One region of the Leifsonia sp. Y878 genome, then DNA from elsewhere that is predicted to be linked to it. Evidence: predicted binding sites of a transcription regulator. Region 1 holds the regulator's gene; the other holds the start of a gene.
What was found. The regulator LexA, encoded in region 1, represses DNA repair genes until DNA is damaged. The targets are predictions, from matches to a motif close to TCGAACANNTGTTCGA.
Positions count from the first base shown of each region.

Region 1 (7,836 bases):
CGGCGATGTGGTGGGGGTCGCGGCCGCCCTGCACGGTGACGTGCACGGTCAGGCCGGCGTTGTAGGTAATGGCCTCGAAGACGTGGCGCACCATCGACCCGGTGAAGTGCCCACCGATGAGGTGGAATTCGAACCCGGCAGGCTCGCCGGTGTGCACGAGGTATGGACGGCCGGAGATGTCGACGACGGCCTGCACGAGCGCCTCATCGAGGGGAACCAGTGCGTCGCCGTAGCGGGAGATGCCTGCCTTGTCCCCGAGGGCCTGCTTGATGGCCTGGCCGAGCACGATGCCGATGTCTTCCACGGTGTGGTGCACGTCGATGTCGGTGTCGCCATCCGCTGTCACGGTGAGGTCGGTCAGCGAGTGCTTCGCGAAGGCGGTCAGCAGGTGGTCGTAGAACGGCACAGACGTGTGAATGTCACTGACACCCGTTCCGTCGAGGTCGATCGAGAGAACGATGCTGGACTCGCTCGTCTTCCGCTGCAGGGTAGCGGTGCGGTGCGAGGCGACAGGAAGTGAGCTCATGTCGCTAGTTTATTGGGCTTCGGGCGCGTCGACACGCGCGATTGCGTCTAGGAAGGCAGATGTCTCCGCCTCGGTCCCCGCCGTCACCCGCAGGTGGTTCGGGATTCCCACGTCACGAATCAGGATGCCTTCATCCAACAGCGCGAGGAACGTCGCGTGCGGGTCCTTCACACCGCCGAACAGCACGAAGTTGCTCCAGCTGCGGTGCGGCGCATACCCGAGCTTCTCCAGCTCAACGACCAGGCGGTCGCGCTGTCCCCTGATCTCGTCGACCATGGCGAGCATCTCGCCGGAGTGGGCGAGCGCGGCATTCGCGGCGGCCTGCGTGAGCGCGGACAGGTGGTACGGCAGGCGCACCAGGCGGAGCGCATCGGCGACGGCCGGATCGGCGGCCAGATAGCCGACGCGAGCACCGGCAAATGCGAACGCCTTGCTCATCGTGCGAGACACCAACAGGCGCTCCCGGCCCGGCAACAGTGTCAACGCACTGGCCGCACCGACCGGCGCGAACTCTGCATAGGCCTCATCAACCACGACGATGCCGGTGGTGGCGTTGTAGACCGCTTCGATGGTGTCGAGAGAAAGGGGGGTACCCGTCGGGTTGTTCGGCGAGCACAGGAACACCAGATCGGGATTCGTGCGCTGCACCCAGTCGGCAGCAGTCTCAGGAGAGAGCTCGAAATCGGCATCGCGGTCGCCGGCTACCCAGCGGGTGCCGGTGCCCGACGCGAGAATCGAGTACATCGAATAGGTGGGAGCGAAGCCGAGCACCGTTCGCCCAGGCCCGCCGAACGCCTGCAGCACCTGCTGGAGAACCTCGTTGGAGCCGTTCGCCGCCCAGATGTTGTCGCGGGTGAGGCCGTGACCGAGGTAGCGAGCCAGACCGTCCCGCAGTTCGGTGAACTCGCGGTCTGGGTAACGATTGACCGTCAGGATCGCACGGGCCAGTGACGCGACGATGTCATGCGCGACAGCCTCTGGGATGGGGTGCGTGTTCTCGTTGACGTTGAGGGCAACGGGGACGCTCTTCTGCGGAGCGCCGTATGGGGTCTGACCACGGAGGTCATCGCGAAGGGGAAGGTCATCGAGGCTGGTCACTCGCCCAACTTTACCGTTGGGAGGTGAGAGCACCTCTCAGCTAAGCGTGGCGGCGCACCAGGCGATGCCGCCCGGCGAAACGTCGCGCCTAGAAGGACGCAGGCAGAGCCAGCCGCTGGCCGGGCTGCACGTCTTCACTCGCCAGTTGGTTGAGGTTGACGATGTCGGCAATGACGTCACGCGGGTCGGCGGCGGGTGCCAGTGATTCGGCAACTTCCCAGAGGGTCTCCCCCGCGGAGATCGTGATGTAGGCGAAGTCGGCCGCACCGGAGGCCGTGCCGGCCCCTGAGGCCTCTGCAACGCCACCGCTCAGGGCAAGGAAGAATGCCGCCGCAACAAGAGGAGCGGCTGCGAGCGTCGTGAAGACGACGCGACCCCGCCGCGTCAGACGCAGGCGAGTTGTCGCCACGACGGGACGTGGGGTTGTGGCTGGTGTGATTGGTGTTGCTGTGGGTACCCCGCCAAAGGGCGAGACGGTGGAACGTGTTCCGATGCACACTACTGCGTTCATGTCGAACCTCCAGGTAAGGACGTACCCGGCTCTCGGCCGGGAGAGCCAGGTACGAATCTATGTTCCGAATATATATTCGATTATTCGAACAATCAAGCATGTGTGCGGTTGTTACCAAAAAGAAATGTGCGACACACTCGAACAAACGTTTGCCGAATAGGGGTGTGCCAGATACAGTTTCGATTGTTCGGTTGTACTCAACCAGACACCACCGACATTCAAGCGGACGTGCCATTCGCACAGCGCACCACAGGCATGAGAGGCGAGGACAGTGACGCAAGACACCAGCAGTTCACGCAACAAGAACGACAAGGTTGGCGCGAGCGGCACCAGGCGACGGAAGAGCCTGAGCGAGAAGCAGCTGGCTATCCTCGACTTCATCCAGCGCTCAGTGAGCCAGCGCGGCTACCCGCCGAGCATGCGCGAGATCGGCGATGCCGTCGGACTCGCGTCGCTGTCGAGCGTGACGCACCAGCTCAACCAGCTGGAGCTCAGTGGATACCTCCGCCGTGACCCGAACCGTCCCCGCGCCCTCGAGATTCTGATCGAGATCCCGCAGGCGCCGGAAGATGCGACCATCGCCGAGCAGGAGGGCTTCCCCAGCGCCCAGATCGGTGACGCCGCAATGGTGCCGCTCGTCGGCCGCATTGCTGCCGGCATCCCCATCACGGCCGACCAGCAGATCGACGAGATCTTCCCGCTCCCCCGCCAGCTGGTGGGCAAGGGTGACTTGTTCATGCTCAAGGTCGTCGGCGAATCAATGATCGACGCCGCCATCTGCGACGGCGACTGGGTTGTCGTGCGCCAGCAGAAGACGGCAGAGAATGGCGAGATCGTCGCCGCCATGCTCGACAATGAGGCAACGGTCAAGGTCTTCAGGCAGCGCGACGGCCACACCTGGCTACTCCCCCGCAACAGCAACTTCGAGCCCATCGTCGGTGACTTCGCCGAGATCCTCGGCAAGGTCGTCGCGGTACTCCGCTCCGTCTAATCCCGCTGCTGCCTAATACCGCTGCTTCTGGAGGCCCGCCAGGGCCGTCTCGAAACCAGCACCGGCGAGGTCTCGAGACACCCGCTGACGCTCGCTCCTCGACCAACGACACATGGTCCCGGCTGGAATTCCAGCCGGGACCATTTCCATGTGTGGCCGCGCCACCGCCGCGATTACGCGGAGACAGCGACCTCTGACGCGGCGCGCACGGCGCGCGTCGCCTCCAGGATGTTGCGGAGCGAGTCGACCGTCTCGTCGTAGCCGCGGGTCTTCAGGCCGCAGTCAGGGTTGATCCAGACCTGTCGGCCGGGGATCGACTCCAGCGCCCGATTGATCAACTCAGTGACCTCTGTCACGCTCGGCACGCGAGGCGAGTGGATGTCGTACACGCCAGGCCCAATGCCGTGGTCGAATCCGCTGCTCTGGATGTCGCTGACGACCTCCATGCGCGACCGGGCGGCCTCGATGCTGGTGACATCGGCATCCAGGTTGCGGATGGCATCGATGACGACCCCGAACTCCGAGTAACAGAGGTGGGTGTGGATCTGCGTGACGGCAGCCACACCGGCGGTCGCCAGCTTGAAGGAGCCCACAGACCAGTCAAGGTAGTCGGCCTGGTTCTTCTTCTTGAGCGGGAGCAGCTCGCGCAGGGCAGGCTCATCCACCTGCACAATCTTGATGCCGGCGGCCTCGAGATCACCGATCTCGTCGCGGAGGGCCAACGCCACTTGTCGGGCCGTCTCGCCGAGGGGCTGGTCGTCGCGCACGAACGACCACGCCAGGATGGTCACCGGTCCGGTGAGCATTCCCTTGACGGGCTTCTCGGTGAGCGACTGCGTGTAGACCGACCAGTCGACGGTGATCGGCTTCGGGCGCGACACGTCGCCCCAGAGGATCGACGGGCGCGTGCAGCGGCTGCCGTACGACTGCACCCAACCGTTCTGGGTGACAGCGAAACCGTCGAGGTTCTCAGCGAAGTACTGCACCATGTCGTTGCGCTCCGGCTCACCGTGCACGAGAACATCGAGGCCGATTTCTTCCTGCAGCTCGACGACCCTGGCGATCTCTGCACGCATGAGGGCGGTGTATTCCTCGAGGGTCAGCTCGTCCTTGTTCAACTGGGCCCTGGCGCGCCGAATCTCTCCGGTCTGCGGGAACGACCCGATCGTGGTGGTCGGCAGGAACGGCAGCTCGAGAGCCGCGTCCTGTGCTGTGACCCTCGCGGCGTAGTCGCCGCGGTTGAAGTCCGCGTCTGTCAGGCCGGCTGCGCGGGTGCGCACGGCACCGTCACGCACGCCAGGGGCGGCAAGGCGGGCGGCCAGGGCAGCGGATGCCGCATCCAACTCAGCCTGAATCGCCGCCGTGCCGTCGGCGAGGCCCCGCGCCAGGGTGGCCACCTGCGCCACCTTCTGGTCGGCGAAGGCCAGCCAGCTGCTGAGGTCGTCGCCGAGCTCTGACTCGTCTTCAACGTCGTGCGGCACGTGCAGCAGCGACGTCGAGGTGGACACGGCGACGCGCGGGCTGAGCTCGGCAACAGCGGCCACCGTGTTGAAAGCGGCGGCGAGGTCGCCCCGCCAGATGTTGTGACCGTCGATCACACCGGCGACAAGTACCTTGTCGGCCAGGCCTGCCACGGCTTCCGGCACCTGCCCGCGAACGAGGTCGAGGCCGATCGCCTCGATGGGGGCCGCTGCGAGCACGGGGAGGGCGTCGTCGAGGCTGCCATACGGCGCGGCCACGAAGATCGCGGGGCGCTGTTCCAGTCGTCCGAGCACCGAGTAGGCGAACTGGGCGGCCCCGTACACCTCACTGCGGGGAACCTCGATGCTCTCGCTGACGAGAGCCGGCTCGTCGAGCTGCACCCACTGTGCACCGGCATCCGCCAGACGGGCGAGCAGCGCGGCGTAGACCGGGATCAGGTCGTCGAGTCGCGAGAGCGGCACGAAGCCCTTTGGGGCCTCATCGCTGGGCTTGCTGAGGGCCAGCAGCGTGACCGGGCCGACGATGACGGGCCTGGTCAGGTAACCGGCGGCGGCTGCCTCCTCGAATTCACGCACGATCCGATCGCTCGCGAGGGTGAAGTTGGTCTCAGGGCCAATCTCCGGCACCAGGTAGTGATAGTTCGAGTCGAACCATTTGGTCATTTCGAGCGGCAGGTTGTCGCCCTCACCTCGTGCCAGCGTGAAGTAACCGGCGAGGTCGATGCGGCCGTCTGCGTCGACCAACCCAGCGAAGCGGGCGGGGACGGCGCCCACTGTCACTGCGGCATCCAGCACCTGGTCGTAGTACGAGAATGACTCGGGGATCGAGGAGTCATCCCGGCCGAGACCCAGTGCAACGAGGCGGGCGCGCGTGGCCTCGCGGAGGTCAGCCGCGGTCTGCTCGAGGGTGGCCTCGTCGATGCGACCGGCCCAGAAGGCTTCAACAGCCTTCTTCAGCTCGCGGCGGCGGCCGATGCGCGGGTATCCGAGGATGGTGCCTGTCGGGAATGCGGGAGTGGTTGTCATGCTGGTTCCTTGACTGTTGAGGCAGATACTGCGGTGGTGGGCTGTCGGTCAGATGGCTGGTAGTTGGTGGGGAGGGCCCCGGCCCGTTCGAGCACCGAGAGCACCGTGCGGTGCTGGTTGAACGCGTACAGGTGCAAGCCGGGGGCGCCGCCGGCCACGAGCTCCTGCGCAAGGGCGGCGGCGTGCTGGACGCCGATCTCTCGTTTGCCCTCGTCGGTCGGCTCGATCTCCAGCTGGATGGAGAGCTCAGAGGGCAGCTCCTCGCCGGAGAGCTGCAGGATGCGCGTGAGCCTGGCCGGGCTGGTCACCGGCATGATGCCGGGCAGGATGGGGAATTCAACGCCAGCTTCCCTAGCCCGCTGGATGAAGCTCAGGTAGTGATCGGCGTGGAAGAACAACTGCGTGATGGCCAGGTTCGCTCCCGCCGCTTGCTTGGCAAGGAGCGTGTCGATGTCCTGCGAGGTGGAGCGGGAGCGCGGGTGACCGTTGGGGAACGCGGCGACGGCGACACGCACCTTGTCGCGCTCCGACTTCACCGCCCTGGCGCCAGGGAGCCCTGGGATGACGCTCTCGCTGTATGGCACCCGCTCTGCCTGTACACGGTGGATGAGCTGCACGAGCTCCCCTGCGCTCTTCAGATCGCCAAGGAAGGGCTCTCCGTCGACGGTGCCCTCAGGGGCGTCGCCGCGGAGGGCCAGGAAGCTGCGGACGCCGGCATCCAGAAATTCGCGAATGAGCTGGCTGGCCTCTGCGTGCGACGAGCCGACGCAGGTGAGGTGGGCCATCGGTTCGACGCCGGTGGCATGCAGGATGTAACTCAGGACTTCGAGAGACGCGGTGCGGGACGAACCGTTGGCGCCGTACGTCACGGAGATGAAGTCTGGCCTGGCCGCCGCCAGCCTGTCGATCGTCTCAGTGAGAGCGGTCGCTGCGGCATCCGTTCGCGGCGGGTAGAGCTCGAACGACACCGGAACGCGGCGAGGACAGTCAGGGTCCGTCGTCGTAGTCATAAAACCTCATTCGGCATAAGCGCTGCCGCGGCCGGGCAGCCGCGGTCCACCAGCGAAATGCTGGTGAATTGTCGCGGGCGGGTGCCGGGCTCGGCTGTCGCTCCATGCCGATCGGATTGGTCCGGTCGGCAACGATTGGAGCGACTCTAACAACACCGAAGTCGAATGAAAAAGGGTGTGACAGATTGTTTCGCGCGGAGTACCGCGGGGCTGAATCTGGACGTGCGGGCGCGCCGAAGCAGCCCCGCGGGTCAGACGCAGCTACGCGGTAGCTGCAGCACCAGCGAAGCTGCGGGCGACCCGCGCAGCGCAGTCACGCCGTGGGAAGCCGGGCGTGATGGAGCACGGTTAGGCCGTGATGGCCTCTACGCGCGCAAACGGCGCGAACTGTGGCTGGATCTCCGGGGTGACCATCGCCCGCACCTGGGTGCCGGCCTCCGCGTACTCGGTGGAGAGCACCTTGCCCTGGTCGTGCAGGAGGGCGATGAGGTCGCCGCGCTCGTACGGGATGAGGAGGTCGAGTTCGATGCCGGGTCTCGGCAACAGCGTCGCGATGGCTTCGAGCAGTTCCTCGACGCCCTCTCCGGTGCGTGCAGAGACGAAGATGGCCTTCGGCTCCAGCCCGCGCAGTACGAGGCGGTCGTCCTCGCTCACGAGGTCGCTCTTGTTGAACACGACGAGTTCGGGGATGTCCCTGGCGCCGACTTCGCCGATGACGTCGCGCACCGTGGTGAGCTGGCTGGCCGGGTCTGGGTGCGACCCGTCGACAACGTGCACGATGACGTCGGAGTCGGCGACCTCTTCGAGAGTGGAGCGGAACGCCTCCACCAACTGGTGAGGCAGGTTGCGAACGAAGCCCACCGTGTCCGTGAAGGTGTACTGGCGGCCGTCGGCCGTCACTGACTTCCGCACCGTGGCATCCAGCGTCGCGAAGAGCGAGTTCTCGACCAGCAGGCCGGCCTTCGTGATGCGGTTCAGCAGGCTGGACTTGCCGGCGTTCGTGTACCCGACGATGGCAACGGATGGCACGGAGTTGCGCTTGCGGTTCGCCCGCTTGGCCTCGCGTGCCGGCTTCATCTCGACCATCTGCTTGCGAAGCTTCGACATCCGGGTGTGAATGCGGCGGCGGTCGAGTTCGATCTTCGTCTCACCGGGTCCACGGGACCCCATGCCTGCACCGGCGCCACCCACCT
Region 1 is NZ_JBYHFS010000002.1:873,593-881,428, reverse strand. It holds gene hisB (imidazoleglycerol-phosphate dehydratase HisB) at 1-526, opposite strand, end outside; gene AC25Y4_RS10270 (histidinol-phosphate transaminase) at 536-1,624, opposite strand; gene AC25Y4_RS10265 (LysM peptidoglycan-binding domain-containing protein) at 1,713-2,033, opposite strand; gene lexA (transcriptional repressor LexA) at 2,407-3,126, shown strand; gene metE (5-methyltetrahydropteroyltriglutamate--homocysteine S-methyltransferase) at 3,300-5,633, opposite strand; gene AC25Y4_RS10250 (methylenetetrahydrofolate reductase) at 5,630-6,643, opposite strand; gene hflX (GTPase HflX) at 6,992-7,836, opposite strand, start outside.

Region 2 (7,836 bases), on a different contig from region 1:
GTCGACCACAGGTCACGCCACAATCTCTCGTACTGGCGCAGCCAGGACTGGTGGGGCGTTGGCCCCGGCGCCCACAGCCACGTCGGTGGACTGCGCTGGTGGAACGTCAAGCACCCGGCAGCGTACGCAGACCGGGTGCTCGCCGGACACTCGCCAGCTGCCGGCCGTGAGACCCTCGACGACGCAACCCGCGAGGTCGAGCGGGTTCTCCTGACCAGCCGCATCCGTGAGGGTATTCGCATCGACTCGCTGTCGGAGCGAGGCAGGCTCGAGGTCGCAGGACTCATCGCAGACCAGCTGGTCGATCCGCGTGCTGCACTCTCTGGCACGGTTGAGCTGACGCTCACCGGTCGCTTGCTCGCGGATGCCGTGGTGCGCCGCCTGCTCGCTGACGACTAGGGCATCCGGTTCCCGCCAGGGTCTGGTCTGAGTCTGGTCTGCGTCTGGTCTGAGAACCAAAGACGTGACAGTCGGCATCCCTGTCACCGATCCGTGAGTCGACCGACCTGGGCGGCAACAAGATCGGTTTCGTGAGCGAACCGAGCTGAATCCGTACAGCCAAAGCTCACCGCAGACGAGGCACAATAGCCAGAAAGCACCTCTAGTCCCGAAGCAGCTCTCTGATCGGAGGACGCATGACGAACCGCGACAACACCCAGGACGAACCAATTCAGGCCCAGCATTCTCAGCCGGAAGGCGCCAAAGTGGCGGGCATTATCAGGCAGCAGGAGGCTGATTTGGCCGGCCACGACGAGGCCAAAGTCTTGGAAGCGCTGCGTGAGAGATTCGCGAACGGCGGGCACCAGATCAGCGAAGCGGATCTCCAGGAGCACGCGCATCGCATTGCCGGGCTCGAACCGAATAAGTTCTCAGGGGCGTGAGTCACTCCGCAGGCGGCTGGTCCGGGTGAAATCCCACGAGCTTGTGTGAGCCATCGCAGAACGGTTTGATGGTCGATTCGCCGCACCGGCAGAGGGCGATGGTCTTGCGTGTGATGGGCACAGGAGCTCCCCCAGCTCCAACGATGTCGACGCTGCCGCGGATGAGAAGGGGGCCATCGGCGCACACAGTGATGAGCGGATGCAGGCTCTCCCGTCGCTCGTCGCCCGTCGGTTCTGCAGCGGCGTCCTGCATCTCGTCGTTCACGTCAGTGTCCCTGCTGTATGTGTCCCTGCTGTATGTGTGGCAACGCGTTCCCGCAGCTGCCGCAGCGGGGTAGCGGCGCGGCGAAGCCGTCCGGCTCCGTACCGGGGCCCGCCGAGCACGCGAAGGCCAACGGCCAGCCACACGCAGATGGCGCGCTCCAGCATCCAGAGGGGAACCCAGACGGCGCTCGTCCAGGGAAAGACGGATGCTCCGTTGGCTCGCCGCCGGCCCCACTCACCCACGGCACACGCCAGGACGACGCCAACGAGCATCCGCTGGGGTCGTCTGAGCGCCCACAGCGTCAGCGGTAGCAGGGACAACTCTGCAACGAGACGCAGCGGCTGGGCGAAGTCGTCATAGGCCTGGCGGATACGTTGGCCGGCGAAGTGGCCAACGGTGGGCGGAATCCTGCCGACGAACAGGTCGGCAACCTGCGCCTCCCGGCCGCCTGCTGCGGTCACAGTGCGGATCAGTTCCAGGTTCTCGAAGAGGACGTCACCGGCGTATCCGCCGACTGACAGAATGCGGTCGCGCCGCACGGCGAGGGTGCCAGGGTAGTCGGCGCCGAGCGCGCGGTTCACGAGAGTGCGCCCCGTATCCCAGCGGGCGTGCCAGGGGAGGCTGGTGAAGAAGTTCTGCGGTCGCACCACGTCGGCGTGATCCAACGCCGTGACGATTCGGGTGAGGCCAGGCAGGTCGTAGCGAACATCGTCGTCGGCGATGACGACGCGATTGTCGTCGGCCAGATTGGTGTCGGCGAGGCCGAGGCCGGTCATGACGCCGGCGACCTTGCCATTGTTGCCTGGCCACGGATCCGGACGAACGTGCCGAACGAACCCAGACCACCGGTCGTGGTGGGCGTCGAACATGCCGCCGGGCGACCCGTCAACGACGGTGACGTCGATCCACCCGCTGAGTGTGTGCAGGTAGTCGGTGAGCTCGTCTATGCCGCGATCATCTCGCCAGAGAAGCGGCAGTACGTAGTCGGCCGGCAGGGGCGAGCTCATGATGCCGAGGGTGCGGGACGTGCTTGCGGGGCGAGCGGAGTGCGCAGGGAGGACCGCCCAGAGGTCCATGCGTCGAGAACTTCTTGCCCAGCCAATCCGTCTACCGTCAGGCAGGCGCTCGCACCGAAGAAGATGTCCGCCAGCAGTGCCGGCTGGTCCTCTGCGAGGCCACCGGCGAGTTCGCGACCGGCGATTTGTTCGTGCACGGCATCCGCTTCAACGTGCTCGTCGAAATAGTCCGTGACGTTCTTCTCGAAACCCAATCGGCGGAATCCATTGCCGATGAGCCGGTTCGGGATTGACGAGGTCATCTCGAACGCAGCCAGGTGGCCAGCGATGGCGCCACGCAGTCGACGGTTGAGGCCGAACATCGACATCATGTTCATCGACGCCAGGGTGAGCGCGGAAACCTGGTCGACGTACGCGCCGTAGCGAGCATCGAGCCCAAGCTCTGTCATCGTGCGGGCGAAGATTGCGGAGTGCATCCGCTCCGGGCGCCCGCCTCCGTACTCGTCGGCCTGAATCTCGACCAAGGCAGCCTTCGCCTTGCCGGTGAGGCGGGGAATGGCCCACGAGTGCGGGTCGGCCTCCTTGAGTGTGTAGATGGAGCGGTAGATCACGAACTCCACGAGCTGGTCTGCCGATGCGCGCTGCGCAACGAATCGCGCGAGGCTGGGCCCGGATTCCTTGCCCGTCAGCCGAAACAGTGCGGCAGCAACGGACTCGGCGTCCGCCGGCGGCAACGGCGGTATGACCACGGAATTCCGCAGTTGCCGCTCGAACGTCGCCTCGATGCTGGCGCGGGCGGCGAGTGTTGCCGGATGCCATTCCCAGGCATCGTCGACAGCGCCGACGTCTCCATAAAACAGGCCGTAGAGCACGAAGAGCGTCAGCTGCAGGTCGTCGTCGCGGAGGAGGTCGGTGCTGTCCGCCAGCGCGCGTTCCAGCTCCGTCTGGAAATCCGCTAGATCGTCAGTGACGGATGGCGGTTCGGCGAGAGCGACCGCAAGCCGCCCACTGAGTGGGCCGCGTGGTGCGAAGGGGAAGGGGACCGCAGTGGGTAGGGTCTCTGTGGTCTGGCTGCCTGGGGTGTCCATGGGCCCAGAATCCATCCGGCGTCAGCAATGGTCAAGCCCGGCGTTTGCCGTCGTGCCCTGCTTCACGTTGATCGTGCCCTGCTTCACGTCGATCGTGGCCTGCTTCACGTTGATCGTGGCTTGTGGCGCCACTCGACGCGTTGCATGTCAGCTCACTGCGCGCTTCACGAGGGCGCCGATCTTCTTTTCGTCTGCCGCGGTCAGCTCCGCAAGGGCGAAGGCCGTTGGCCACATTGTGCCGTCGTCGAGGGTGGCCACATCATTGAAGCCGAGGGTCGCATACCGCGTCTTGAACTTCTCTGCCGGCTGGAGGAAGCAGACGATCTTGCCGTCTATGGCATACGCGGGCATCCCGTACCAGAGCTTGGGTGCGAGGTCTGGTGCGTTCTCCGTGATGACGGCATGGACTCGCTCTGCGAGGGCACGGTCTGCGTCCGGCATGTCCGCGATCGCTGCGAGAACGGCCTTCTCGTCTTGCGCCTTCTTGTCGGAGTCCTTGCTGCGACGTTTCTCTGCTCTGAGCTCAGCGGCACGCTCCTTGATGGCAGCCCGTTCCTCCTCAGAGAATCCCTCGGCCGGCTCACTTTTCGCCGTGGATGTTGCAGTGGACTTCTGCTTCTCAGCCATCGCGGTGCACTCCTTTTGTTGACACTGTTCTGCGGGTTGATTCGGTTCTGCGTGTTGAACCGGTTCTGCGTGTTGAACCGGTTCTGGGTGGGGCTGCGGGTGCCCCCTGGCTCCACTCGACCACACCGCGGGCCGAACGTAAAGCGTTAGTGGTGGTGCGCAGCGGCATCCGCTAATTTCTGTCTGGAGCGCGATACCGTGTGACCACACAGTCGCCAGCGAGAGGATCGCCTCATGCAGTTCGTTCCCGGACCGATCGAATGGCCGCCGGCACCGTTGTCGTTTGACGACGCTGTTGCAGAGTTCGGCGGCCACGTGTTCACTTTTGCCCCGCAACGTCACTTCGAACATGCGGGTGTCAACGTGGAACGCACGAATAGCGGGATTTCCGCGATCGCGGTGCACTACAGCGTCCTTGTCAATCCGGACGATCGGGATGATCCCGCCAACTTTCTTCGACGCGATGACGCACACAACGGCGGGCATCTGCTGTCTGCCGAGCGCGCGGATGGGCTGCCTGATTGGGTGCGAGAGCGAATGCTGCGCTCCAGGTACCCGATGCTGTGGGAAGCCGTGCGCACCTCGACGACCACGGATGCGCTGTCGTGGGGTTCCTATGCCGCGGCGCTCGCGCAGCACCTCGATCACGTCGGGCGGAATGCCTCTGCTAATGGTTTGGTAGCGGATCCATTTTCGGCTCAGGATGCGACCGATCCGAGCCTCGCTCTGGAGCACTCGATCGAGATCGACGGCAGCCCCGTTGCCGGAATCCGAATTGAGCACCGTGGATACCGGGCGTACGGCGCAGTGCTCGGTGACCGCGTGCTGAGCGTCGTGCTCCCGGATACGCTGCTCATCGAGCCGGACATGCGCTTCGTCTCGGCAGGTTAAGTGAGTCTTCGCGCTTGGTCCCGGTGGTCGAGGAGCGAGGTCTCCGTCGTCCGAGGTCTCCGTCGTCCGAGGTCTCCGTTGGTCGAATCCGTTGGTCGAGGAGCGAGCGCCAGCGAGTGTCTCGAGACCCTTCTCGCCGAATCAGGAGCGGCACGGCGGACTCAGACGACCGCGCAGCCCAATGGGGCATCGGCATCGGCACCGGCACCGGCACCGGCATCGGCATCGGCATCGGGGTACGCGGGTCGAACGCAGCAATGCGCATGTTGTAGCTACCGCGCCGCTGCGTTCGACCCGCGCGGCGGGTCCCACCGGTCACCTCGGCACGTAGCGCGGCCCACGACAGTCAACTGGGCGACGGGCCGTCGTGATTTCATCGGGGCGCGCGAAAACGCGGCTGGCGCGCGATAAACCGCGCGCCAGGCGGGAAAACGCGCGCCAGAGTTCGGCGCGGTGACCGAACGCCTATTCTCGCTCGCACCTCGCACCTCGCACCTCGCACCTCGCGCCTCGCGCCTCGCGCCTCGCGCCTCGCGCCTCGCGCCTCGCACCTCGCACCTCGCACCTCGCACCTCGCACCTCGCACCTCAAGGCCGATAGCGGCCCGCCCTCCGGAAAATCTACCCGAACATACTTCCGACTAATGTCTAGATGCGACTGAGAAAAGCTCGCCTTTCAGTTCTAACGCTGGTAGTATTGAGGCATGCTCACAGTTGAGGAATCCCGCACGGTGAAGAACCTGCTGCAGGATTTCACGGCGGAGTTTTCGGAGGCCAGGCCCTGCGCCACGGTGCGCGTCGACAGTGATGATGACCTGATCGAACGTGCCATCCAGGCGGAGCAGGCCGGGCGGATCATCGACGCGTACCGAGTGTCGTTGGCCGCCGAGATTGACGAGCGGTCGCGGAAGACTCTGGAGGTCTCGGATCGGCTGTCGTCTAAGCGCGGATGCCGCAGCGGCACCGAACTGTTGGAGCGGCTCACAGGCGTGTCGGCGAAGACCATCGCCAAGCGCATCCGGTTGGGCGACCACGTCCGCACCCAGTACGGGTTGGACGGGGCGGCGTTCCCGGCGAAGTTCCCGGCCGTGGCGGTCGGGCTGGCCAGTGGGCTGCTCGGTCGGGACAGTGCCGAAGTGATCATTGCGGCACTTAGCCCGTTGCGTGGCCGGATCGCGGTCGGTGAGATCCAACTCGCCGAGGAAGCCCTCGTCTCAGCGGCGACGGGGCAACCGATCGGGCCGGGCGACGAGGCCACGACCCCGGTGGCTGCGGATGAAACGCTGCTGCAAGCGCAGGTGTGGAAGGCGTTCATTGACCCGGATGGTCTGGAGCCCGATGAGAAGCGGGCGATGTTGAACCGCGGGTTCCGGCTTGGGACCGAGCGCGACGGACTCATCCCCGTGTCGGGAGCGTTGATGCCGGAGACGGCGGCGAAGTTCCAACGGTTGATGGATGCATACATGTCGCCGCGGACCGCGCAGGTCAAGTTCCTGACTGTGGAGGAGCAGGAGCAAGAGATCGACCGGGACGTGCTCGAGCACGACGATCGGACCCGCGACCAGCTGCGCCACGACCTCTTCACGATGATCGTTGACACTGCCGCGCGAAGTGCCGAAGCACCCTCGATTGGCGGGGCCGCCCCGACCGTGCTGGTCAGCGTGCGGCAGGAAGACTTCCTGGCCGGCACGGGTGCCGGTCACATTGATGGGCAGGTGGCACCCATCTCAATGCTGACGGTGGAGCAGATGGCGTGTGCCGGGGGAGTGCAACCGGTGACGATCAATGCGAAGGGCAAGATCATTGAGTTGGGGGTCACCGACCGGTGCTTCACTGGCCAGCAGCGCCGGGCGATCACCCTCCGTGACGGCGGCTGCATCATCCCCGGTTGCCAAAGCCCCGCGGCGTGGGCCGAGATTCACCATGTGATCCCGGATGCGCTCGGTGGGCCGACCGAGGTGAGCAACGGCGTGACACTCTGTTGGTTCCATCACCGCACGATTCACCGATCCGGCTGGCAGATCCGGATGGTCGGTGGCGTCCCGCAGGTGAAAGCCCCGATCTGGATGGACGGGCAGCAACGCTGGCATGTGGCCACGAAGTCACCGACGCGGATGGCAGATCAACTCGCCAATAGACGTGATCAACGTGATCAACGTGATCAACGGCGAACAGGCTGAACCGAACCGTTTGAACCGACCCGGTTGAACCGACGGAGCACACTAGCGCGCCGACGGTTCGCATTGATCTCCGACATCCGCTTAACGGAAGAAGCCGCTCACCAGATCGTGACCTGGTGAGCGGCTTCTTTCGCGTGACCGCCGGTGCGGCCTCACACGAGAGTGCGAGCTAGCTGACGAACTTGATCGACAGCGGGTACACGTACGCCTCGCCCTTGTTGGCAGCGACTGCGGCCATGATGCTGAAGACAATCGTCACGACCCAGACGGCGAAGACGATCAGGATGCCGATGAAGACAGCCGTCAAGATGGCGCCGATGATGTACGCGATCAGCATGGTGAGCTGGAAGTTCAATGCCGCAGCGGTGTGCTGGCGAATGAACGGGCCGCGATCCTTGAGGACCAGGTAACCGATCAGTGCGGGCAGCAGCTCGAAGAAGATTCCGCCGATGTGGATGAGCGTCGCCCAGAGCTTTTCGTCAGCAGGGCTGAGCTGGCTGGGGGACTGGTACGGGTTGGCGGGAGGGGGTGGAGGTGCATCAGACATGGTGTCTCCTTTGGCGCTGGGATCGTATGGCGCTGGATCGCGCACGGGGCGGGCAATGATGACGTGAGGTGAAACGCGGACATGCGGAAAACGCGGTGATGTCCAGTCAATACAGTACAGACAGAGCGAGACGCAATTGGGGACGAATACGCGTGTCTGGCGTGGCTACGTCATCCGCGGGCTCCGTGACCACTGTTTGGTCAAGCCCGTATTGGTCAAGCCCGTATTGGTCAAGCCCGTATTTGGTAAAGCCGGCTATCCGATGAAGCGGATGGCGTACGGGTAGCGATAGTGGTACCCATCCTTCGCCTTCATGAAGCCGAGGATGGAAAAGATGACACC
Region 2 is NZ_JBYHFS010000001.1:654,200-662,035, forward strand. It holds gene hemW (radical SAM family heme chaperone HemW) at 1-399, shown strand, start outside; gene AC25Y4_RS03045 (hypothetical protein) at 636-881, shown strand; gene AC25Y4_RS03050 (CDGSH iron-sulfur domain-containing protein) at 883-1,146, opposite strand; gene AC25Y4_RS03055 (glycosyltransferase family 2 protein) at 1,143-2,153, opposite strand; gene AC25Y4_RS03060 (iron-containing redox enzyme family protein) at 2,150-3,250, opposite strand; gene AC25Y4_RS03065 (iron chaperone) at 3,398-3,877, opposite strand; gene AC25Y4_RS03070 (hypothetical protein) at 4,112-4,768, shown strand; gene AC25Y4_RS03075 (hypothetical protein) at 4,885-5,040, shown strand; gene AC25Y4_RS03080 (HNH endonuclease signature motif containing protein) at 5,472-6,947, shown strand; gene AC25Y4_RS03085 (DUF4870 domain-containing protein) at 7,117-7,494, opposite strand; gene AC25Y4_RS03090 (DUF4870 domain-containing protein) at 7,750-7,836, opposite strand, start outside.
Region 2: AC25Y4_RS03080 (HNH endonuclease signature motif containing protein) is a predicted target of LexA. The motif match lies at 5,226-5,241, and genes of this name have one in related genera.